2 linked regions of the Tahibacter amnicola genome follow. Each later gene encodes a partner of the first gene's protein in a complex. Links are inferred from orthologs where the notes say so. Each region holds a gene or a part of one and is shown on either strand. Other genes may lie near its edges.

Region 1 (12,138 bases):
TTTCCGGCCTTCCTCGACCTGGTCCGCGCCCAGCTCAAGCGCGAGTACGACGACAAAGCCCTGCGCGGGGCTGGCCTGACAGTGCTGACGTCGCTTGCGCCATCCACGCAGATGCTTGCCGAGAAGGCCGTGCGCGACACGCTGGCGGCACTGGGCAAGGCGCAAAAAGAAACGCAGGCGGCCATGGTGGTCACCGGCGCGAGAAATGGGGAAGTCCAGGCGGTGGTGGGGGATCGGGATCCGGACGAACCGGGGTTCAACCGCGCGATCGATGCACGCCGGCCGATCGGATCCCTGGTCAAGCCGTTCGTGTATCTGGTGGCGCTGGCGCAGCCGCAACGCTATTCGCTCGCCACCATCATCGAAGACGCGCCGATTTCGCTGCCGCAGCCCAACGGCAAGACCTGGATGCCGCAGAACTCGGACAAGATCGCCCACGGCCGTGTCGCCCTGGTCGATGCCCTGGCCAATTCGTGGAATCTCTCCACGGTGCGCCTGGGCATGATGGTTGGCGTCGACCGCGTGCGCACGCTGCTTGCTTCATTCGGCATCAACGCCGATGTCAACCCCAATCCGTCGCTGCTGCTGGGTGCGCAGGAATACGCGCCGGTGGAAGTTGCGCAGTTGTATCAATATTTCGCCGCGGACGGCCACGCGCTGCCGGTGATCGCGGTGCGCGGCGTGCTCGACAAGGATGGCCGCGCGCTGCACCGCTACAGCGTCAAACCCGGTGCGGGCGATTATGTGGAAGCAGCCAGGCTGGTAAGCTACGCGCTGCAGCAGGTGATGACCAGCGGTACGGCCAGTGTCGTGGGCAGCAGCGAGCTGGCCTCGCTCAACGCCGCGGGCAAGACGGGCACCAGCGATGACTCGCGCGACAGCTGGTTCGCCGGCTACACCGGCGACCACCTGGCGGTGGCCTGGGTCGGCCGGGACGACAACAAGCCGACCGGGCTGTACGGCTCGACCGGTGCGTTGCGCATCTGGATGGCGCTGTTCCAGAAGTTGCCGACGCGTCCGCTGGATATTCCGATGGACCAGGGGATCGAACTGGTCTGGATCGATCCGGCGTCCGGGCAGCGCACGCAGCAGGACTGCGACCAGGCGCGCCAGCTGCCCTTCCTTGCCGGCTACGCGCCGAGCGAGGAGAAAAGCTGCGCCATGGACCAGTTGCGCGATTGGTTCGGCGGCGCAAACTGATGGCGTCGGTCTCCGGCACCCGGTGCGACAGATGAGAAAGAGGTAGAAATGAATTCTGCAAGAACGAGTTTCCAGCTGTGCGTGCTCGCTTTGGCGCTGGTCGCACTCGGCGCGTGTTCCACGCCGGCACCGCCGGCGCCGCAGCCGACGCGGCCGGACCGCGACCTGGTCGGTGAGATCCGCGCCGCGGGAAGCGCGACCGGTTCGGCCATCGAGGTGCAGCCGCTGCGCGACCCGGCCGTGGACGGCTTCGTCAAGCAGGCCGGTGAACTGGAAGCCGCCGGCAAGTACAACGACGCCATCGGCGCGCTCGATCGCGCCCTCAAGGTGGCGCCGGACGCGCCGGAACTGCTGCAGCAGAAGGCCGAGCTCTTCATCGCGCTGCGCCAGTACGATCATGCCGAAACGCTGGCGCGCAAGTCGTTTGAGCTGGGACCCAAGCTGGGCAGCCTCTGTGCGCGCAACTGGCAGACGGTGGTGGAAGTGCGGCGCATGGCCAACGATTCGGTCAGCGTCGAGAGCGCCAAGGCGCAGCTGGCCTCGTGCCGCATTGCGCCGCGCGTGCGGATGTAGGACGCGTGCGTAGCGACCCTCGGCAGCTGCTCGGCGCGGACGGCCCCTTTGCACGTGAAGTTCCCGGATTCGCCCCGCGCGAATCGCAACAGGTCATGGCCGCTGCCGTGGCCGAGGCGATTGACGACCGGCATGTCCTGATCGCCGAAGCGGGCACCGGCACCGGCAAGACCTTTGCCTATCTGGTGCCGGCCTTGACCTCCGGCAAGCGCATCATCGTTTCCACCGGTACGAAGACGCTGCAGGACCAGCTGTTTCATCGCGACCTGCCGCGTGTGCGCCAGGTCACCGGCGCGCGGCTCAAGACCAGCCTGCTCAAGGGCCGCGCCAACTACTTGTGCCTGTACCGGCTCGACCAGACCAGCCGGGACGGCCGGATGGTGTCGCGTGACGAAGTGGCGCACCTCAACCACCTGCGTGGCTGGTCCACGCGTACGGCCAGCGGCGATCGCGCGGAAGTGATCGAGGTGCCCGAGGATTCGCCAATCTGGCCGAAGGTCACTTCCACGACCGAGAATTGCCTCGGTGCTGATTGTCCGATGTTCAACGACTGCTTCGTGGTGAAGGCGCGCCGCGCCGCCCAGGAAGCGGACGTCGTGGTGGTCAACCATCACCTGCTGTTCGCTGACCTTGCCATCAAGCAGGAAGGATTCGGCGAAATCCTCCCCGGCGCACATGCCTTCGTGCTGGACGAGGCGCACCAGATTCCGGAGCTGGCCGGGCAGTTTTTCTCCGTGTCGTTCTCGGCGCGCCAGCTGCAGGAATTGTGTTCGGATACCGAGGCCGAATGCGCGTCGGTGACCGGTGCGTTCGCGATCCTGCGCGAGCCCATCGCAGCCGTCGTGCCCGCGCTGCGACGGGTGCGGCTGGCGCTGGACAAGTTGCCCCAGCGCGGCGCCTTCGCGGCGATCGAGGAAGACCGCTTCGCCATGGCGGAACTGCGTGTGCTGCAGGAGGCGCTGGTCACGCTCGACGCCGCGCTCGGTGGCCAGGCCGAACGTTCGCGCGGGCTGGAAAACATGCACGAGCGCTCGCAGGGCCTGGTTCAGCGGCTGGATCAGGTGCTCGATGGTACCGGTCACAATTGGATACATTGGTACGAATTGACATCGCAGGGGTTCAGCCTGCATGCCACGCCGTTGGACCTGGCGCCGCCGTTGCGCGCGCTGCGCCAACAGAGCCAGGCCGCCTGGATCTTCACCTCGGCAACCCTGTCGGTGGCCGGTGATTTCGGGCACTACTCGCGCCAGCTGGGCCTGGATGATCCGGTGACGCTGGGCTTGCCCAGCCCCTTCGATTACACGCGCCAGGCACTGACCTACCTGCCCAAAGGACTGCCCGATCCGAATGCGCCGGACTACACCGAGCGCGTGATCGCAGTGGCGCGGCCGGTGCTCGATGCCTCGCGTGGTCGAGCGTTCCTGTTGTTCACCTCGCACCGGGCCCTGCGACGCGCCGCCGAGCTGCTCGCCGGTGCACCATTTCCCCTGTTCGTGCAGGGCACGGCGCCGCGCCACCAGCTGCTCACCGATTTCCGCGCATCGGGCAATGGCGTGCTGCTGGGAGCGGCGAGCTTCTGGGAAGGCGTCGACGTCGCCGGCGAAGCACTCAGCTGCGTGATCATCGACAAACTGCCGTTTGCCGCGCCGGACGATCCGGTACTGGAGGCGCGTCTGAATGCGATGCGCGAAGCGGGCGGAAACCCGTTCGTTCAATGGCAGATTCCGTCGGCTGTCATCGCCCTCAAGCAGGGCGTGGGCCGATTGATTCGCGACGTGCACGACCGTGGCGTGCTGGTGCTGTGCGACCCGCGCCTGGTCACCCGCCCCTACGGCAAGCTGTTCCTCAAAAGCCTGCCGCCGATGCCGATGACCCGCGAACTGGCGGACGTGCAGGACTTCTTCCGTTCCTGACCGACGGAATCAGGGCATGTGTCATCGGTGCGCTGTGGCGTCGCCGACGGCAAAAAGGATGCCCGGCCTTGGGTGCACGCCTCCATTCGCCGGGACTGTTGCTTTGTATAGAAACAGCTTCTGTCGACTTGCCGGCGCCGCTCGTCGGCAATCCGTCGTGCGCGACGGCGTACCGGCATCGGGCGTGGGTGCTAGTGGCGCATAGAAAAAGCCCGGCACCAGGGCCGGGCTCTTACCCTCGGGGGAGGGGAGGAAACAATCAGGCGGCTTCGTTGCCCACCAGCGTCAGTTTTGGACGTGACGGCGGCGTGGGCGGAGTCACTGCCGGCCAGTCAGATTCGGACGGCTCGGGCAGTGCGTCGGCAAAACTCTGTTCGAAACGCTGGAAGCGGGCTTCGGCGGCACGGGCGACGCTGGCCGGGACCATGCCCGCGTCTAGCAGATGCCGCACGATGGCGCGTTGTTCCGGGCCAAAATCCGGATCACGCAGGGCTTCATCCAGGGCGTTGACGATCGCGGCGAGCCAGTGAGCCTGGGAACCGCGAAGCGCGAGCAACATCTTCTGGGTGGAGGCGGCCATCGTCGTGTACCGTGGTTGCAGTCGCCGGACTGGCGGGTTTCGAGGCGGATACAAGCAGGAATGATGCCAGACGAACGCGACGGCGGCGGCCGGTCAGTGCCCGACGACCGCCCCGGCTGGTCAGCGTTTTGCCCCGTATCGCACCGGCGAGTTCCCAGGCCGTGCACTGAACTAGCGCCATCTTCCCTGATGGATCGCCCCCAATGCTCTCCCGATACTCTTCCGTGACGACCAAGGCGCTGGGTATCGCGCTGATGGCGCTGCTGATGTTGATTCCCCTGGCGCAGGTGCGCGACCTGATCGCCGAGCGCAGCGGTTATCGGCAACACGCCGTTGCACAGATCGCGTCGCGCTGGGGCGCGGCGCAGACCGTTGGTGGTCCGGTCATTTCCGTGCCGCACCGGGTCATGCTTGAAACCAAGGACGGCTACAAGCCCTCGCAACAGATGCTGTATCTGCTGCCCGAGCGCGGCGATATCTCCGCAACGCTGACCCCTTCTATCCGCGCCTACGGGATCTACGATACGGCCGTCTATACGGCTGACGTGACTATCAGCGCCCGGTACGAATCTGACGATTTTGCGCCGCTTTCGACCGACGCGGCGAATTACCTGACTGACCAGGTGAAGCTGCGCTTCCTGCTCAGCGACGTGCGTGGCCTGCGCGAGGTGAAGTCGGTAAAGGTCAATGGCACGCCGCAGCGGCTGCAACCGGGCGACGCCATCGGCAATATCGCCGCGGTGAGCGTGGCGCTGGACCCTTCGCTCCTGGCCGGGGCGCTGACGGTCGAGGTGCAGTACGTGGTGGCGGGCACCGAATCGCTGCAGTTCCTGCCGATGGCGCGGACAACAACGGTGAAGGTCGATGCGCCGTGGGCGGATCCGAGTTTCACCGGTGCGTTTCTCCCGGCCGAACGCGACATTGACGACAAGCAATTCTCCGCACGCTGGCAGGTGCTGGAACTCAATCGCGGCTTTGCGCAGCATTGGGAAGAGACGCCGCATAACGCGGTGAATCTGCACGAATGGTCCTTTGGCGTGACCTTGTACCGCCCCGTCGATGTGTACCAGCAGCTGCAGCGGGCCGGCAAATACGGCCTGCTCTTCATCGGCCTGTCGTTTGTCGCCTTCTTCCTGTTCGAAGTGCTCAAGAAGCTGCGCGTGCACCCGGTGCAGTATGTCCTGGTGGGACTGGCGCTGTGCACGTTCTATATCCTGCTGTTGGCACTGTCCGAACAGATCGGCTTCGGCGGCGCCTATGCGGTGGCCGCCACCGCCGTCGTGCTCATCATCGGCGGCTATGCGGCGGCAGTGCTGGCGACGCGACGGGCTGGCGGACTTCTCGCCGGTTGCCTCGCGGTGGCCTACCTGCTGCTGTACGGACTGGTCATCAGCGAGCAATACTCGCTCTTGATCGGCGCCATCACGCTGCTGGCGGTCGTGTCTGTCCTGATGTACCTGACCCGGCGCATCGACTGGTACGGTGAATCCCGCCCGGCGGCGGCGCCGGCGGCGGCGAAGACGGATTTTGACGCCTTCGTCATGCCCGACCTGCCGCCGAACGGCTCGCGCCGATAAACGTATAGAAAGATAAAGAGTCGTCCATGAACCTGATCGCCATCGAAACCTCCACCGAATGCTGCTCCGTCGCGTTGTCGTACAACGGTCGCGTGATCGAGCGCAGTGAACTGGCGCCACGCCGCCACGCGGAGCTGGTGCTGCCGATGGCCGATTCGCTCCTGGCCGAGGCGGGCCTGTCGCGACGGCAGCTCGACGCCGTCGCGGTAGGGCGCGGCCCTGGTGCGTTCACCGGTGTGCGGCTGGCTGTCTCCGTAGCCCAGGGGATGGCCCTGGGGCTGGGCCTGCCGGTCGTTCCGATTTCGTCCCTGGCGGCGCTCGCGCTGGACGCGCCGGACGACGGGAATCCCGTCCTGGCCGTCATTGACGCGCGGATGGGAGAGGTCTACGCCGGCGCATTCCGCCACGTGGACGGCTCGGTGGTCGCGTGGGGGGATGAGTCGGTGGGGCCGGCGGACCAGCTCGTCGTGCCGCCCGCCGCCCGCTGGAATGTCATTGGCAGTGGCTGGACCAGTTACTCCGCTGCATTGGCGCCGCGCCTGGCGGCGGAACCGGCCTGGGTCGACGGATCCCGTCATCCCCAGGCACGGGCGGTGGCGCGCCTGGCCGTGGCGGAGTTCGGCGCCGGACATGCGGTCGCACCGGAATTGGCCCTGCCGGTCTACCTGCGCGACAAGGTCGCCCTCACCTTGACCGAGCAGCGGGAAGCGCGCGGCAATCGCTGATGTGCTACTGCATCAGCAGCAGCGTCGAAAGACCCAGGAAGGAAGCGAATCCGCAGCAATCGGTAACCGTGGTGAGAATCACGCCGCCGGCCAACGCCGGATCGATTCCCACGCGCCGCAGCACCAGGGGCAGGAATACGCCGGACAGCGCCGCAGCGATGAGGTTGATTACCATGGCCGCGCCGAACGCCAGCGCGAGCCAGGCGTCGCGGTAGATCGCCAGCGCGACGCTGCCGACAGCCAGCGCCCACACCAGTCCGTTGGCGAGCGCGACCAGCACTTCCTTGCGTAGCAGCGACAGCGCGTTGGCGGGGCTGACCTGGCCTAGCGCCTGGGCGCGGACCATCAGCGTCAGCACCTGCGTACCCGCCACGCCGCCCATGCTGGCCACGATGGGCATCAGCACGGCGCAGGCGACCACTTTCTGCAGTACACCCTCGAAATTGCCGATCACCCACGAGGCGAGAAACGCCGTCAGCAGGTTGATGCCCAGCCAGACCGCACGCCGGCGCGTAGTGCGCGGTACCGGGGCGAACAGATCTTCGTCTTCGTCCAGACCGGCTGCACCGAGAGCCTGGTGCTCGGCCTGGGCGCGGATGATGTCGACGACGTCGTCGATGGTGATACGGCCGAGCAGGACGTTGTTTTCGTCGACGACCGGAGCGCTGAGCCAGTCGTGGTTGGCGAAGCGCTCGGCAACCTCGGCCACGGGGGTGTCGGCGTCGATCGCGGGCTGTTCCGAGTCGATCAGGCGGTTCACCGCGACGGCCGGGTCGGCGGTCAGCAGCTGCGCCAGCGAAATGCCGCCCAGGTACTGCCGCCGCCGGCTGACGATGTAGAGGCGATCGGTCGCTTCCGGCAATTCGCCGCGCAGCCGCAGGTAGCGCAGCACCACGTCCACCGAGACGTCGGCCCGCACGGTGACCACGTCCGGGTTCATCAGTCGCCCGGCGGTGTCTTCCTCGTAGGTGAGCATCTGCTCGAGCCGTTCGCGGTTCTCGCGGTCCATCGACTTGAGCACTTCGTCGATAACGGTATCGGGCAGGTCTTCCAGCAGGTCTGCCAGGTCGTCGATATCCAGCGATTCGGCGGCCGCGACGATTTCGTCCGGGTCCATCGCCTTGAGCAGGTCCTCGCGAACCTCGTCGCCCACATGCACGAGCACTTCGCCGTCGTCTTCCGGGTCGACCAGTCCCCACACGATCTGGCGCTTGTGCGGCGGCAGCGATTCGAGCAGGTTGCCGATCTCCGCGGGCGAGAGCGTATTGACCAGCCGCTTGACCGGTCCCAGGCGGCCGCTGTCGAGCGCCTGCTCGAGCAGACGCAGTTGCTTGGCGGTGCGGTCCTGGAGGGCGGTCTCGGCCATCGGTGCGCTATCAGACGGGAATGGCGTGATTATCGGCGGCGAGGCAGGGTGGCGCCTAGCCGTGCGGCTTGCGATGGCCGCCATAATTGCGCTGAGGGCAGCGTGCGCGATCGCCAGGTTCGCGTGGCGGCAACCGATGGCCGACCAGTTCCGCCTGCACGAGGTCTATCTGAGCGGGCCATTCCCGCAGAACGTGCGCAGCTGGATGCTCAGATCCGTATGGCCGGGATAGACTGGTTAGCCGCGAGCCAGTGGCTGCAGATTAGCGACGGCTTGGCTTGCGCGCTGGGCATGGGCGCTGCTCCTGGCCGTGGTGGGGTGGCGCGAACTAGTGCAGATGGATTGCACTGCGTTGGAGCGCGCGCCTCCTGCATGGCATTCCGCCAGTGCATTGGCTGGAAACCCGGCGCTGGCATCCCGTGAGCGGCCTGCCCGCACTGGTCAGTGGACGGCGTGTGATTCTGCCACTTGCGGTCCGACCTGTGATGGCAGAGTGAATGCCAGCGCAGTGACGGGCAACTGTTGATCCGCATCGATGAGCAGCAGCCGGTACTTCGTATCCTTCTTTGGTGCGATGACGTAGCCGTCAAAGCCGCGCGCGACGGGCGTGTTGAAACGCAGCGCCCGCTGTGCGTACGGAAGGTGGCTCAGGATCGCTTCTCCGTGCACGTGACCGGATTCGTCGACGATGATCAGAAGAGGTTTGTCTGGAATGGGTGCATCTTTCGCGTAGCGGCCTGAGACGCGAATGACCTGGCGTTGGCCCCAGGTATCGTCAAAGACATCTCCCAGGACGACAAGGCTAGTGGCAGGCGCGGCCGGAACCGGTTCGACCAATGCGAGCGGGTTGGACGGCGGGGACTGGATGAACATGCTCCAGCGACGCTCCCGGAACGCTTCGATAGCCGCCATGGTATGTGCCCGGCGCGAAGCGTCGTCGTCCGGAAGGTAAAGCGGATCCCAGATCTGCAGGCGTGCTGCAACCGCAGATATCTGGTTGTTCCGGTGAACGGCCGATGCCCAGCCGGCATTGTCGCGGTGTGATACTGAAAGCAACGCGGCGGCAGTCAACGCCCCTATGGCGGGTGCAACGCCGTTCCGGGCGGAGCCGGACCGGCGAGCCAGGCTGATGCCGAACAGCGCCAGTCCACCCCACACCTGCGTAGACCACACCAGATACCGATCGGCAAATGCTTCTGCAGGTACCGTCAGCATCAGTTCGACACGGGACAGCCCGATCAATCCTGCGGACGCCACACCGAGCGAGGCCACGCCCAGACCGAGCGCGCCGAGTCGCGACAATGGCTTTCGATGGCGTAGCGCGTGCAGCATTGCAGCGACATACGATGCGGCAACGAAGGAGCCGGCCAACAATCCAGCGCTCAACGCGGAAGAGCCTGACAATTCCAGACGTTGCGCTGCGTTGATAAATGGCGAGCCGAGGACACGCAGCACTGTCATGGCCATCACCGCCGGGGAGAACTGCAGCGAACCTTTCACGCCGTCGTTGCCGGGCAGGAGGGTCGTATACAGAATGACGTCCATTACCAGGATGGCGAGTGCAGGGAGCCAGGCCTTCCATGGGACTCGGACGCACAACGCGACGGCGAAAAGTGCGGCAAATGCGGCGACACCCGATCCGAAGCTGAAGGTTGCAACGGTGCACGCCAGTGCTCCTGCTGTCATCCAGGCTGCCGATCGTCGTTCGCGCGCCGCAAAAGCGGCGAGGCTGGCCAGAGCGGCGGAAAGTGTGACAGGGTAGACATGGAGGGCTTCGCCGCCGTGGAAGAACATTCTGACGTTGCCTAGCCACAATACGGTCATCACGGCGACCAGCATTGCGGCTGCGCGGGCAAGCGGTGAGAGTCCCCGTTCGCGTAGCGCAGTCACCATCATCACCATCGCCGTGCCACTTGCCAGCACGACGCCAAGCACCAGTTGCAGCGATTGATCCGCAGCAAACCAGCGCATTTCCGCAAAGCGGACCAGTGCGGCGACAACCGGCCGATGGGCATTCTCGATACCGAACAGCGCATCGACGAGGGGCCGGCTGAAAAAATTGGCGTAGATGCGATAGTGGTCCGAGTAGGGGAAGCGAAGCCCGAAATTTGCAACCGCCACCAACGCCGTGTGGGCGTAGGCGTAAGTCGCCAGCAGGGTGGCAGCGAGCAAGAGGGTTGACGCCGGGGAGCGCGATTTGGCCACGGATTTGACCGCTGGCAAGGGGTTGGACATCCGGGCTCTCGTGGTTGGCGTGAAAGGGAATGGTAATATCCCCGGCTTGCAGGTTGAACCCGTGGCTCCGTGACCGGCGAGATCTGGCGCCTCGTCTCGTCCAGCAGGTGCCCGAATCCGGTGGCCATTGCCTGAATCGCCGGAAAATAGTCGCCGGCGCCGCGTACACGCTCATTTTCCCGGCGGAATCCGACGATGCCCGAAACCCCCGACGCGCCCGAGTATTCGCTGATTATCCCGGTCTATCGCAACGAAGAGTCCTTGCCGGACCTCCTCGTGGAGCTGGCACAGCTCGCACAAGGACTGGATAGGCCGCTTGAGGTCGTCTTCGTGGTGGACGGCAGCCCCGATCGCAGCCATGCGCACCTGGCGGAGCGGCTGCCTGCCGCGCCCTTTGCATCGCAGCTCATCCTGCTTTCACGCAATTTCGGATCGTTCGCGGCTATTCGCGAGGGCCTGAGTCACGCCCGCGGCAAGTACTTTGCCGTCATGGCGGCCGATCTTCAGGAACCGCCGCAGCTCGTCCGGGAGTTCTTTCGCCTGCTCGCTTCGGATGCAGCGGATGTCACGCTCGGCACACGGACGGGTCGTGATGATCCCTTCATCGACCGGATCGCGTCCCGATTGTTCTGGAGCACCTATCGCCGACTTGTGCAGCCGGAGCTGCCGGCCGGCGGTGTCGACATGTTTGGTTGCAACCAGGCCTTTCGCGATCAGCTGCTGCGTTTTGAGGAAAGCAACAGCTCGCTGGTGGGGCAGGTGATCTGGCTGGGATTCCGCCGTGCGGAAGTGCCCTACCACCGCGTTGCCCGGCGCCACGGAAAAAGCGCCTGGACGTTCTCGCGCAAATTGCACTACCTCATGAACAGCGTGTTTTCATTCACCGACCTGCCCATCCGGCTGCTGACGCTGGCCGGTCTGGGCGGCATCGTAATTTGCGCCGCGTTTGGGTTGCTGGTGGCGGTCCTGCGGCTGTCCGGATGGGTCGCGGTGCCGGGCTACTCGGCCACCATCCTGACGATCCTGTTCTTCGGCGCGCTCAACCTGCTGGGGTTTGGCATTGTCGGTTCCTACGTCTGGCGTGCCTACGAGAACACGAAACGCCGTCCGCAGGCAGTGGTTTTTCATCACAAGAACTTTTCTGGAAAAAGTGACGTATGAACTATTTTGTTCATCCCCAGGGCATCTGCGAAAGCAGCCATATTGGCGCAAATACACGCATCTGGGCATTTGCGCACGTGCTTGCGAAGGCCCGGCTTGGCAGCGACTGCAACATCTGCGACCACGTTTTCATTGAGAACGATGTCGTTATCGGTGATCGGGTAACCGTCAAGTGCGGTGTCCAGCTCTGGGATGGCGTCACGCTGGAAGATGACGTATTCATCGGGCCGAATGTCACCTTCACCAACGACCCTTTTCCGCGCAGCAAGCAGTACCCGGAGCAGTTCCCGCAAACGCGGGTCTGCGCGGGGGCGTCGATTGGCGCGAATGCGACCATCCTGCCAGGACTGACGATCGGTGCCCGTGCCATGGTCGGCGCCGGTGCCGTGGTGCTGCGGTCGGTGCCGCCGGATGCCATCGTGGTCGGCAATCCAGCGCGCATTGTGGGCTATGTGGACAATTCCGCCGGCGGGCGGCTGGTCGCGGATCGGCCCCGCGACAGCAACGAGCGTCCCGGCGTCGAGGAAACCAGTGTTCGCGGCGTCGCCCTGCACCGGCTTCCGCTGATTCAGGACATGCGCGGCGACCTTTCCGTCGGCGAGTTCGAAAGAAGCGTGCCGTTCCTTCCGCGCCGCTACTTCCTGGTGTTTGGCGTGCCCAGTGCGGAGGTGCGCGGTGAACACGCGCACCGAACGTGTCACCAGTTCCTGGTCTGCGTGAAGGGGTCGGTTTCGGTCATTGCCGATGACGGCACGCGCCGTGCGGAACTGCTGCTGGATCGCCCCAATCTCGGGCTTCACCTGCCGCC
Region 2 (11,467 bases), 5.5 Mb from region 1 along the record:
CCGTCGCGCACCAGTACCTCGAACTCACGAAGCCGCGCGTCGTTGCGCTGATCGTCTTTACGGCGATCATCGGCATGTTTCTGGCGGTCCCCGGGTGGCCCCCGTTGATCCAGGCGGTAGCCGGCAGCGTCGGAATCTGGCTGGCAGCGGGCTCCGCGGCAGCGATCAACCATCTCATCGACCAGCGCATCGATCGAGTCATGGCCAGGACCTCGCATCGCCCGCTCGCCACCGGCGCTCTGACGCCGCGCCAGGTGCTCGTCTTCGCACTCGTTCTGGGCGTGGCCGCGATGGCCATTCTCGTCATCTGGGTGAACACGCTGACGGCGGTGCTGACTTTCGCATCGCTAATCGGCTACGCGGTGGTCTATACGGCGTACCTCAAACGCGCGACGCCGCAGAACATCGTCATCGGCGGCGCCGCCGGTGCTGCGCCGCCCGTGCTGGGCTGGGCGGCCGTCACGGGCGAGGTGCACCCGTATTCGCTGCTGCTCTTCCTGATCATCTTCGTATGGACGCCGCCGCATTTCTGGGCGCTGGCGATCTTCCGCCGCGACGACTATTCCCGCGCGCAGGTGCCGATGCTGCCTGTGACGCATGGCGTCGAATACACCCGCTGGCATGTCCTCTATTACACCGTATTGCTGCTGGTCGTCACGGTACTGCCGTGGGCGACGGGAATGAGCGGACTGTTTTACCTCGGAGGCGCACTGATCCTGGGTGGCGTCTTCCTGTATTACGCGATCCTCTTGCTCCAGCCGCCGGACGAGATGTTCGCGATGAAGGTATTCAACTATTCCATCATCTACCTGATGGCCCTGTTTGCCTTCCTGCTGGCCGATCACTATCTGGCGACGCCGACGCTTCGCCCGGGCATTCCGCTGGTCCCGGTGGGGTAGTAGTGCGGCCGCCGCTACTCGGCGACTTCGTCTTCACGCCGGCGCATATGCTTGCGTCGAAGCCGACGCGTCAGCAGCCATACGGGATGGAGCAGATTCTTTGCGAACAGCCAACCGTACAGCACTGCCTTCTGCCAGCGTCCGGACAGGATGGCAATGTGGAAATGGAAGTCGCGCGAGCGTCGGACGCCCAGGCCATTGTGAATCAGCAGGTAGCACTCGGCGTCGCCGTAGCGTGCCAGTGACGCAGCCTGGGCAACGCCGATCGCGATCACGGCAAGCTCGGCCCGCTCCGTTGATGTCGGCGGTCCCTGGCAATCGGGAAAAACCAGTACCTGGTACTCGGGAATCCAGGGCGCCTTGACCAGGAACACCTCGCCGTACCGTCCGGTCGACAAGGTGTGTCGTCCGAGAGACCGGGCGCCCATCGTCAGCGGACTGCTTTCCGACTGAGCAGCTGTCCCAGCTCGGCGGTTTCCGCGGGCGACAGACCGAGCTCGCCCTTCTGGCGGATCAGGTCGTCGATGCGCTGCTGGACCGTCTGCTTCTCAAGCTGCGCCAGCGCGCCCGCAAACGCCGCCTGTAGAGCATCGCTCTCGCCGGGAATTTCCATGACCGCGAGCCGACGCAAGGCCGGCGCTTCCTCCCGATCCGCGAAATGCTCCAGCAGAGCGGCCGTATTGAGGCCGGGGCGCGCCCGGCAGACCGCCAGCACGTCGAGCAGCAAGGGTACGCCTGGCTGACGCAACGCTTCAAAGCCGACCGGCGATCCCACATCGGCTGCGAAGGACGGGTTCTGGAGCAGAAGCCCGACCGCCGTTCTTACCAGGGTGCGTTCGACCGGCTTGGGCGCCGTGCGTGCCGTGCTCTCCGGTGCGTCCACCCGCACCTGCACATTCGCCCGCCGATTGAGCTCGTCGAGCATCAGGTCGCGGAACGCCCCGTCGGGAATCTGCGCCAGTAGCGGCTTCGCGCGCTCCGCCAGGCGTGCCTTGCCGTCGAGACTGGCCGTGTTCACATCCCTGGCCATCTCGGCGAAGAAAAACTCGGAAAGCGGCGTCGCCGCCTTGAGGCGTTGCTCGAAGCCGCTTGCGCCTTCCTGCCGAATGAGTGAATCCGGGTCCTCGCCATCGGGCAGGAAGAGAAAATGCGCCTGCCGTCCGTCCCGCAGGCGCGGCAATACCGACTCGACGGCGCGCCAGGCGGCCTGCCGGCCGGCCCGGTCACCGTCGAAACAAAAGTAGACATCCGAACAATTGCGAAAAAGAACTTCTGCATGTTCGCGCGTCGTTGCGGTACCCAGTGTCGCAACGGCCTGGGGCAGTCCGAACTGGTGCAAGGCGATCACGTCCATGTAGCCTTCCACGACAATGATGCGCGACACCTTCTGCTGTGCCTGTCGTACCTGCCACAGCGCAAACAGCTCGCGTCCCTTGTGAAAAAGCGGCGTCTCGGGCGAGTTGAGGTACTTCGGACCGTCGTCTTTCACCAGCACGCGGCCGCCGAAGGCAATCGTTCTGCCGCGGCGGTCCAGGATCGGAAACATCACGCGGTCGCGAAAACGGTCGTACGGTGCGCCGCGCTCTCCGCGCACCAGCATTCCCGCCTTTTCCAGCAGCGCAACACGTTGCGGCGTCGTGCCGAGGTGATTCTTCAGCGCGTCCCACTGGTCGGGCGAATAGCCCAGGCCGAAACTGGCCCGCGTCGCGGCATCCAGCCCGCGCCCCTCGAAGTAGGCCATGGCCTTTTCCGACTGGGCCAGCGTGCGCTGGTACATCTGCGAGGCCTGTTCAAGCAAGGTGTAGAGGTCGGCGGTGTCCGGCTGCGGCGCACTGCTGCGACCGCCCTCGTAGGGCACCTTGAGTCCCATCCGCGACGCCAGTTCCTCGACCGCGTCGGTGAACTCCAGGCGGTCGTAGTCCATCAGGAACTTGATGGCACTGCCGTGAGCGCCACACCCGAAGCAGTGGTAGAACTGCTTGTTGGGGCTTACCGTGAAGGACGGTGAGCGTTCGTCGTGAAAGGGACAGCGCGCCGTCCAGTCGCGCCCGGCCTTCTTGAGCGGCACCCGTTCCTGGATGACGTCCACGATATCGACGCGCGAGAGCAGGTCGTCGATAAATGTGTCAGGAATGCGTCCGGCCATGGGTATGCGGCTGCAGGGAAGGCGGGGTTATTGCTGCCGCCGCAGGCGCTTGCCGTTGGCGGCGTGTTTCAGCGGTGGCGGGAACGCCGTTGGGCGGCCCCGCACCAGACAGCGGGGGTCAGGCCAGCGCGGCGAGCTTCTGCTTCACCTGTTCCGAGAGCTTGCCCATGTCCGCGCGTCCGGCGACCTTGGTCTTCACCAGGCCGATCACCTTGCCCATGTCCTTCGGGCCGGTGGCGCCGGCTTCGGTGACAGCGGCGTCGATGATGGCGGCGACTTCGCTGTCTTCCAGCTGCGCCGGCAGATAACCCTGGATCACGCCAATTTCGTAGCGTTCGACGGCGGCCAGGTCTTCCCGGTTGGCCTTTTCGTACTGGGATACGGAATCCTTGCGCTGCTTGACCAGCTTCTCGAGGATCGCCAGCACCTGGGTGTCGTCCAGGGTGATGCGCTCATCGACTTCGCGCTGCTTGATCGCGGCGTTGATCAGGCGGATGACGCCCAGGCGGTCCTTTTCGCCGCCACGCATGGCAGCCTTCATGTCTTCGGTGAGGCGTACTTTCAGGGACATGGTGAATCTCCAGATTTCAGGAAGCACAAAAACCGGTGCCACTTGCGTGGCACCGGTTTGCGGAGCAGCCCGCTGAACGGGGGAGCGGTCGGGCGTCACGCCCGCCCGGCTACTCAGTAGAAGCGCTGACGCTTGGTGACGTCGCGCGAAACGCGGCGCAGGTGACGCTTCACCGCGGCGGCGCGCTTGCGCTTGCGCTCCTGGGTCGGCTTTTCGTAGAACTCGCGCTTGCGGGTCTCGGCGAGGACGCCGGCCTTTTCGCAGGTGCGCTTGAAGCGACGCAGGGCAAATTCAAAGGGTTCGTTTTCGCGAACTTTCACGTTAGGCATGGATGTCTCCGCTGTTACACTTGCGCCCCGTTCTTGGGCGAGCCGCGAAGTTTAGCGTGTCACACGAGCCGATTGCAAAGCCCGTACTGGGAATTGAGTCATCCTGCGACGAAACGGGCGTCGCCGTTTACGACCTGAAGGCCGGTCTGCTGGCCCATCGGCTGTACAGCCAGGTCCGGCTGCACGCCGAGTATGGCGGCGTCGTGCCCGAGCTTGCCAGCCGCGACCACGTGCGCAAGCTGCTGCCAATGGTGCGCGAAACGCTGGCCGCCGCGCAGTTGCGCGTCGATGACCTGGGCGGCGTGGCCTATACCGCCGGCCCCGGCCTGATCGGCGCGCTGCTGGTCGGCGCTTCCGCTGCCCGGGCGCTGGCCTGGTCGCTCGACGTGCCGGCCATCGGCGTGCATCACATGGAAGGCCATCTGCTCGCGCCGTTGCTGGAGGCCGACCCGCCGAAGCCGCCCTTCGTCGCGCTCCTGGTTTCCGGCGGCCATTCGATGCTGATCGCGGTGGAGGCGATTGGCCGCTACCGGCTCCTGGGCGACACCCTCGACGACGCCGCCGGCGAGGCCTTCGACAAAACTGCCAAACTGATGGGCCTGCCGTACCCGGGCGGCCCCGAACTGGCCCGGATGGCGCAGCTGGGCACCTCCGGACGGTTCCGCTTCTCCCGTCCCATGACGGATCGCCCGGGCCTGGATTTCAGTTTCTCCGGCCTCAAGACCCAGGTTCTGCTGGCGTGGCAGCAATCCGACCAGACCGACGCCACCCGCGCCGATATCGCCCGTGGGTTCGAAGAAGCGATGGTCGACACGCTGCGCATCAAGTGCCTGCGTGCGCTCGATACCACGGGTGCCAGATCGCTGGTGATCGCCGGTGGCGTGGGGGCGAACCGCCGCCTGCGCCAGCAGCTGGACGAGGCCGCGCGGCGCCACGGATTCCGCGTGTATTTTCCGCGACCGGAGTTCTGCACCGACAATGGCGCGATGATTGCCCTGGCCGGAGCGCTGCGCCTGGCTGCCGGGCAAGGCGACAGCACGGCCATCCACGTCATGCCGCGCTGGGACCTGGAAAGCCTTGGACCCCTCGACGGCGAGCCGGCTGCGGCGTCCCACTGAAAGGAAGACCCGAATGGATATCGTTTTTATCGAAGACCTGCGGATCGAAACGGTCATCGGCATCTACGACTGGGAACGCAAGATCCGCCAGGTCGTCGCACTCGACCTGGAGATGGCCTTCGACAACACGCGGCCGGCGGCCTCGGACAAGATTGAAGACACGCTCGACTACAAGGCCGTTTCCAAGCGCCTGATCGCCTTTGTCGAAGCCTCGCATTTCGAGCTCGTGGAAACGCTCGCCGAGCACTGCGCACGGATCGTACGCGAGGAATTCGGCGTTTCCTGGCTGCGCCTGAAGCTGTCCAAGCCCGGCGCAGTACGCGGTTCGCGCGCGGTCGGGGTGAGGATCGAACGCGGACGGCGTCCGGAGTAGTCCATGCCCCGCGCCTATCTCAGCCTGGGCTCCAACCTGGACCCGGTGCGGCACCTCTCCGCGGCGCTGGCCGAACTGCGCGCGCAATTTGGCCAGGTCGTCGTCTCGCCGGCATACCGTTTTCCCGCCGTCGGGTTCGACGGACCGGATTTCGTGAACCTGGCGGCGGCGGTCGATACCACCTGGGCGCCCGAGGTGCTCAACGACTGGCTGCACGCGCTGGAAGATCGCCACGGACGCCGTCGCGATGTCCCGCGGTACTCCGACCGTACCCTGGATGTGGACATCGTGCTCTTCGGCGACCAGGTGCTGGAAGGGCGCGGCAACCTGAAGGTCCCGCGCGATGAGCTCAAGCACGCGTTCGTCCTCAAACCCCTGGCGGATATCGCGCCGGAGCAACGCCACCCGGTCAGCACCGACACCCTGGCCGAACTCTGGCACCGCCATCGCGACCACGCGACCGAGTACGCGGTCGTGGCGCTGGATGCACCGCACGACCTGGCGCCCCGCGCCGCCCGGGGCTGACGACGGCGCCTGATCATCGCGCGCACGCTCTGCCGAATATCGGTTACCGTGACCGCTCCGGTCGCCTACCGAACCTGAGGTACATATGTTCAGCCGTCTCAGCCTGAGCTGGCAGTTGATGCGGGCCAGCGCCGCCGTACTGCGGTCCGACAAGGTGCTGCTGGCATTTCCGTTCTTTTCCGGCGTGTCGCTGGCGCTCGTCGCCGCGACGTTCTTCGTCCCGGCGTTTCTCGGCGGCCTCTTCGTCGGCGCGAGCACCGGCAATGTGGACCCGGCACTCGCCGCGCTGGGATTCGTGTTCTACCTGGCGCAGTACTTCGTCATCATCTTCTTCAATACCGCCCTGATCGGGGCGGCGATGATCCGTCTGCGCGGCGGCACGCCGACATTCAACGATGGCCTGCGCATCGCCGTCGGCAAGCTGCCGGCGATCCTGGGTTATGCGCTGATCAGCGCAACGGTTGGCCTGGCGCTGCGCCTGCTCAGCGAACGCCTTGGTTTTCTCGGCCAGTGGGTGGTCAAGCTCCTCGGCGCGGCCTGGACGGTGGCCACCTACATGGCCGTGCCGGTCCTGGTGAGCACGGATGTCGGTCCGGTCGAGGCGGTCCGCCGAAGCGTCTCGCTGCTCAAGAAGACCTGGGGCGAAAACCTCGTCGGTCACGCCGGTTTCAGCCTGGTGTTCGGCCTGCTGATCGCCGTGGTGGTCATCAGTGGCGTCGTCCTGATGATGGCGGGGGCTTCCGCCAACTCCCGGGCCACGACGGTGGTCGCGATGACCTACATCGTGATCGGAATGGCCACACTGTCGCTGATCCAGGCGGCCATGCAGGGCATCTACGCCGCCGCGCTCTACCGGTATGCCGATGAGGGCATCGTCAGCGACGGGTTTGACCAGGGGCTCATCGTGCACGCCTTCGAGCCGAAACCGCGCTGATGCGGCGCGCCGTCCAGCGTCGGGGCGCTGCCTCGGCGCTGCGACCGCATATCCGTTTCGTCGCTACAGCGTGACAAAGTCCTCGGTCTGCCCAAGCTCGCGCAGCGCGGCGGCGAGCGCTTCGGGCGGAGCCGTGAGCTTGCGCCGCGCCAGATCGAGCCAGCCGCCCTCACTTCGCACGCGCACGGCCAGCTGGCCGTCTTCGCGGTAGAAGTCATTCTGCAACCGGAACCGGCCGGCGTCCGCATTCAGGCCGGCCAGGCGCAACACGGCGCGTAGCGGCTCGAGCAGCCGCACTTCGCGGTAGTAGTCGATCTCGTCGCGACGCACGACCGGGCCGATCCCCAGCCGCGCCAGCTCCGCCGCCGGAAAGCCGCGGCTGCTGAAATACATCAGGCGCACATCGGCCGACGCATCCAGGTAGGCGGTATTGGCCATGTGGGCGTTGAAATCCATGTCGCCCCAGCGGGCGAAAAGCGATGTCTCGAAATCAGCCGGCATGTGCGGGCTCCGTGCACGCTGCGAACGCCCACGGTAGCACGGGCGGCGTCTATATCGACAGCGAGCGGCCGCCGTCGATCCGCACCACTTCACCGGTCGTGTAGCGCGCATCCCGCATCAGCCAAAGCACGGCGGCGGCGACGTCCTCGGCCGAACCGGTGCGCCGCATCGGCACCCGGTCGAGAACGGCCTGCTGTTCCTTCACGGCCTTGCCGCTTTCGGGCCACAGGATGGCCCCGGGCGCGACCGCATTGACGCGTATGTCCGGCGCCAGTTCCAGCGCGAGCGATCGCGTCAGCATCAGCAGCGCGGCCTTGGCCATGCAGTAGACCGTGTGCCCGGCCAGCGGGCGCTCTGCGTAGATATCCGCAATATTGACAATGCAGCCTTGTGAATGTCGCAGCGCCGGCGCAGCGGCCTGGCTCAGGAACAGCGGCGCCCGCGCGTTCGCGGCGAACAGTTCATCCCACTGCCGCGCGTTGATCTTGCCCACTGGCGTGGGATAGAACGCCGACGCATTGTTGACGAGCCCGTCCAGTCGTCCGAACCGGCCAGTGGCGGCATCGATCATGGCGGGCAGGTTCTCCTCCTGTGCCAGTTCACCCTGTACGACCAGGGTGCTGGAAGGTCGCCGCTGCTCCAGCTCCGCGGCCAGCGCATCCAGTGCGTCGCGGGAGTGGCGGCAGTGCAGGACGAGGTCAAACCCCTCCGCATGAAGCCGCCGTGCCACGGTGGCGCCGACACGCCGGGCCGATCCGGTGATCAGGGCAACAGGACGGGATGGGGTCATGCGCGGCATTCCTCGCTATCCTTGCAGTCCCGCGATTGCCGCATACCTCACGGGCGAAATCCAGCCTTGCGCACCGAACTTCCCGAACCCAGCGTCGCCGAGCGCGACCACTCCGCCACGCTCGCCGCGTTCATCCGCAATGAGATCGCCGCGAACGGCCCGATGCCGTTCTCGCGCTTCATGGAAATGGCCCTCTACGCCCCCGGGCTGGGCTACTACAGCGCGGGCAAGACCAAGTTCGGCCGCGACGGCGACTTCATCACGGCACCGGAACTGGGCAGCGTCTTCGCCCGTTGCGTGGCCCGCGCCATGGCGCCCGTGCTGGGCACCGGTGAGAACGCCGACGTCATCGAGCTGGGCGGCGGCAGCGGCGCCTTCGCCCAGGATTGCCTGGAGGAACTCGCCCGGTTGCAGCGCCTGCCCGCGCGCTACCGCATCCTGGAACCCAGTGCCGACCTGCGCGAGCGCCAGCAGCGGCGGCTCAGGGCCGCATTGCCGGCGGCGCTGGCCGCCCGGGTGGAGTGGATCGAGCGGCCGCCGGAAGAAGACTGGGAGGGCGTGCTGTTCGCCAACGAAGTGATCGATGCACTGCCGACGACGCGATTCTGCGTGCGCGACGGCGAGGTGTTCGAAGAGCACGTGGTCGACGACGGTAACGGGGGATTCGCCAGCATCGATCTGCCGGCGGACAGCTTCGTCGCCAACGCCGTGCGCCATGTCGAGCGCGATCTCGGCCACGGGTTCGCCGACGGCTATCGTTCGGAAGTACTGCCGCAACTGCCGTTCTGGATCCAGGCGGTCTGCGGTTCACTCGCGCGCGGCATGGCCATGTTTGTCGACTACGGCTACGCGCGCCGCGAGTACTACCGCGACGATCGCCGTGACGGCACGCTGATCGCCACCTACCGCCACCGTGCGCACGATGATCCGTATCGCCTGGTCGGCCTGCAGGATCTCACGGCCTTCGTCGATTTCAGCGCGCTGGCCGAAGCCGGCGTCACGGCGGGAATGCGCATCGCCGGCATGGGAACCCAGGCCGATTTCCTGATCGCCAATGGCCTTTCCGAGGTATTTTCTGACCTGGGGATGACGGCCGACGAAGTGCAGCGTTATCGCTTGTCGCAGGAAATCAAACGTCTTACCTTGCCGGCCGAAATGGGCGAGAAGTTCAAGGTCATGGCCTTTGAACGCAGCGGCGCGGACTGACGCGCCACGTTGCCTGTAGTGCGCAGAACGGGATTATGTCACCAAGACCACTTCGCTATTTGTTTCTTTGGCGCCTGATGGGGCGTTTGCTGCTCGTTGCCATGCTCGTCGTCTGCCTGCTGCCGGCGCCGGCGGTCGTCGGCGAGGTGCCGATGGGCGACAAGTTCGCCCACCTGGCGGGCTTCGCCGCGTTGATGGGCTGGTACGCCCAGATCTACGCCGCTCCGGCCGATCGGTTGCGCTGTGCCGTCGGTGCGGTGGCGTTCGGCGGCCTGATCGAACTGCTGCAGGCGCTGGTGCCCTACCGCGCCGCGGACGGCATGGACCTGGCGGCCGATGCGCTGGGCGTCCTGCTGGGCTGGGCGCTGGCGACCAGCCCGCTCGGCAACCTGCTCAGCCGCCTGGAGGCGCGGGTTCCGGCCTGATCCGCGCGATCTCGCGCAGCCGGGCCTGGCGCACCGCCTCGCCGATCTCGCGGCCGTCCAGGCCCTTTTCCACGAAGGGTTTTGCGGAGATGGCCGCAGCGGCGGCGTAGGCTTCGCGCAGCCACTGGGCCTGGGGGTAGGCTGACTCGGAAAGGCCGAGCCGGCCGCGCTTGTCCGACTCGCATACCATCAGGAACTGCTCGACGCGCCCCTTCTTGCGGAAGGCGTCGAGCTGCTCGAACACCTCCAGCAGCGTCGCCGGGCGCAGTTCCAGCGCACGATGCGCATGCAGGTGCAGACGGCAGCACAGCACGGCGAGGTCGACATACTCCGACGGCAACCGGTAGCGTTCACCCAGTGCCTGAATCGGTGATACACCGCCTTCTTCGTGCCCGACATGGCGTGGCAGCACGTCGGGCGGCGTCAGCGCCTTGCCCAGGTCGTGCACCAGGGCGCACCAGCCGATCAGCGTGTCGCCGGGTGCCAGGCGCGCGGCCATGTCGACGACCATCTCCGTGTGCACGCCCGTATCGACTTCCGGGTGGTATTCCGGACGCTGCGGCACGCCGTAGAGCGCGTCGATCTCCGGAAACAGCCGCGCCAGCGCACCGCAGGCGCGCAACGCCGCGAGGAATGCCGAGGGCCGAGGCTCGCCCAGCGCCTTGCGCGTCTCGGCCCACACGCGTTCGGCGACCAGGTGATCCACTTCGCCGTTTTGTACCATTTGCCGCATAAGGTCGAGCGTTTCGGGCGCGATGGTGAAACCCAGCGGCGCGTAGCGTGCGGCAAACCGGGCGATGCGAAGCACGCGCACGGGATCTTCGACGAAGGCGGGCGAGACGTGCCGCAGTATGCGTGCCTGGATGTCTGCCGCACCGCCGAACGGATCGACCAGGCGGCCGTGTTCGTCTTCGGCCATGGCATTGATCGTCAGGTCGCGGCGGCGCAGGTCTTCCTCGAGCGTGACGCTTTCGTCTGCGTGGAAGGTAAATCCGGCATAGCCGCGGCCGGATTTGCGTTCGGTGCGGGCAAGGGCGTACTCCTCGCCGGTCTGCGGGTGCAGGAACACCGGGAAATCCTTGCCCACCGGCTTGTAACCCTGCGCCTTGAGCGCCTCGGGCGTGGCGCCGACGATGACGTAGTCGTGATCCGCCACCGGCTTACCCAGCAAGCGGTCCCGCACCGCGCCCCCCACCAGATAGACCTGCATCCGTTTGCGCTCCGCCTGACGTATATCCGACCGTCGAGCTTAGCAGTCCCGGCCTTCACGCGGGGCACGGCAGCCAGGATACCCGCCTGCCCCGGTTCGTTCGCCAACGCGAAGCTCTACACTCGTCCCGCACCGTCGAACCGTCGAGGATCCGATGAAAGCCCTCTACCTTGCCATTGCCCTGCTCGCCATGACCGGCTGTGCCAGCTCGCCGGGTAAGCCGGATGTGCAAAAAGATGCGTTGTACCAATCCCTCGGCGGCATGCCCGGCATCGAACGCCTGGTGGATGCGGCGCTGACGCAGGTCCACGGTGATCTGCGCATCAATCTGTTCTTCGAGAACACCGACCTTGCTGACCTGCGCCGTCTGCTGATCGAACAGATCTGCCAGGCCAGCGGGGGGCCCTGCACCTATACCGGGCGCAGCATGGAAGAGGCGC

What was found.
Region 2: the proteins of tsaB (region 1) and tsaD are in contact, whole or in part, in a solved structure (PDB 4WQ4), measured with the Escherichia coli proteins. The link is inferred for Tahibacter amnicola from one-to-one orthologs.

Annotation. Positions count from the first base shown.
Region 1 is NZ_CP104694.1:5,738,776-5,750,913, reverse strand. Bases 4,884-7,718 are described here. They hold tsaB (tRNA (adenosine(37)-N6)-threonylcarbamoyltransferase complex dimerization subunit type 1 TsaB), read left to right. Parts: upstream 4,884-5,869; coding sequence 5,870-6,568; downstream 6,569-7,718. Other genes in these bases: mgtE (magnesium transporter), read right to left, coding at 6,573-7,718; creD (cell envelope integrity protein CreD), read left to right, coding at 4,884-5,843. Also shown: mrcB (penicillin-binding protein 1B), read left to right, coding at 1-1,200; N4264_RS22705 (tetratricopeptide repeat protein), read left to right, coding at 1,249-1,773; DNA repair helicase YoaA, read left to right, coding at 1,779-3,686; N4264_RS22695 (hypothetical protein), read right to left, coding at 3,946-4,266; more of creD, read left to right, coding at 4,470-4,883; more of mgtE, read right to left, coding at 7,719-7,934; N4264_RS22675 (hypothetical protein), read right to left, coding at 8,376-10,169; N4264_RS22670 (glycosyltransferase family 2 protein), read left to right, coding at 10,365-11,330; N4264_RS22665 (WxcM-like domain-containing protein), read left to right, coding at 11,327-12,138. UniProt on the Escherichia coli protein: Required for the formation of a threonylcarbamoyl group on adenosine at position 37 (t(6)A37) in tRNAs that read codons beginning with adenine.
Region 2 is NZ_CP104694.1:219,594-231,060, reverse strand. What follows is about bases 3,046-6,032. They hold tsaD (tRNA (adenosine(37)-N6)-threonylcarbamoyltransferase complex transferase subunit TsaD), read left to right. Parts: upstream 3,046-4,001; coding sequence 4,002-5,063; downstream 5,064-6,032. Other genes in these bases: folK (2-amino-4-hydroxy-6-hydroxymethyldihydropteridine diphosphokinase), read left to right, coding at 5,440-5,961; folB (dihydroneopterin aldolase), read left to right, coding at 5,077-5,436; rpsU (30S ribosomal protein S21), read right to left, coding at 3,730-3,945; N4264_RS00855 (GatB/YqeY domain-containing protein), read right to left, coding at 3,164-3,616. Also shown: cyoE (heme o synthase), read left to right, coding at 1-899; N4264_RS00865 (hypothetical protein), read right to left, coding at 914-1,297; dnaG (DNA primase), read right to left, coding at 1,330-3,045; N4264_RS00830 (DUF6159 family protein), read left to right, coding at 6,047-6,895; N4264_RS00825 (thioesterase family protein), read right to left, coding at 6,959-7,396; N4264_RS00820 (pteridine reductase), read right to left, coding at 7,446-8,186; N4264_RS00815 (class I SAM-dependent methyltransferase), read left to right, coding at 8,253-9,392; N4264_RS00810 (VanZ family protein), read left to right, coding at 9,470-9,817; N4264_RS00805 (multifunctional CCA addition/repair protein), read right to left, coding at 9,786-11,027; N4264_RS00800 (group I truncated hemoglobin), read left to right, coding at 11,182-11,467.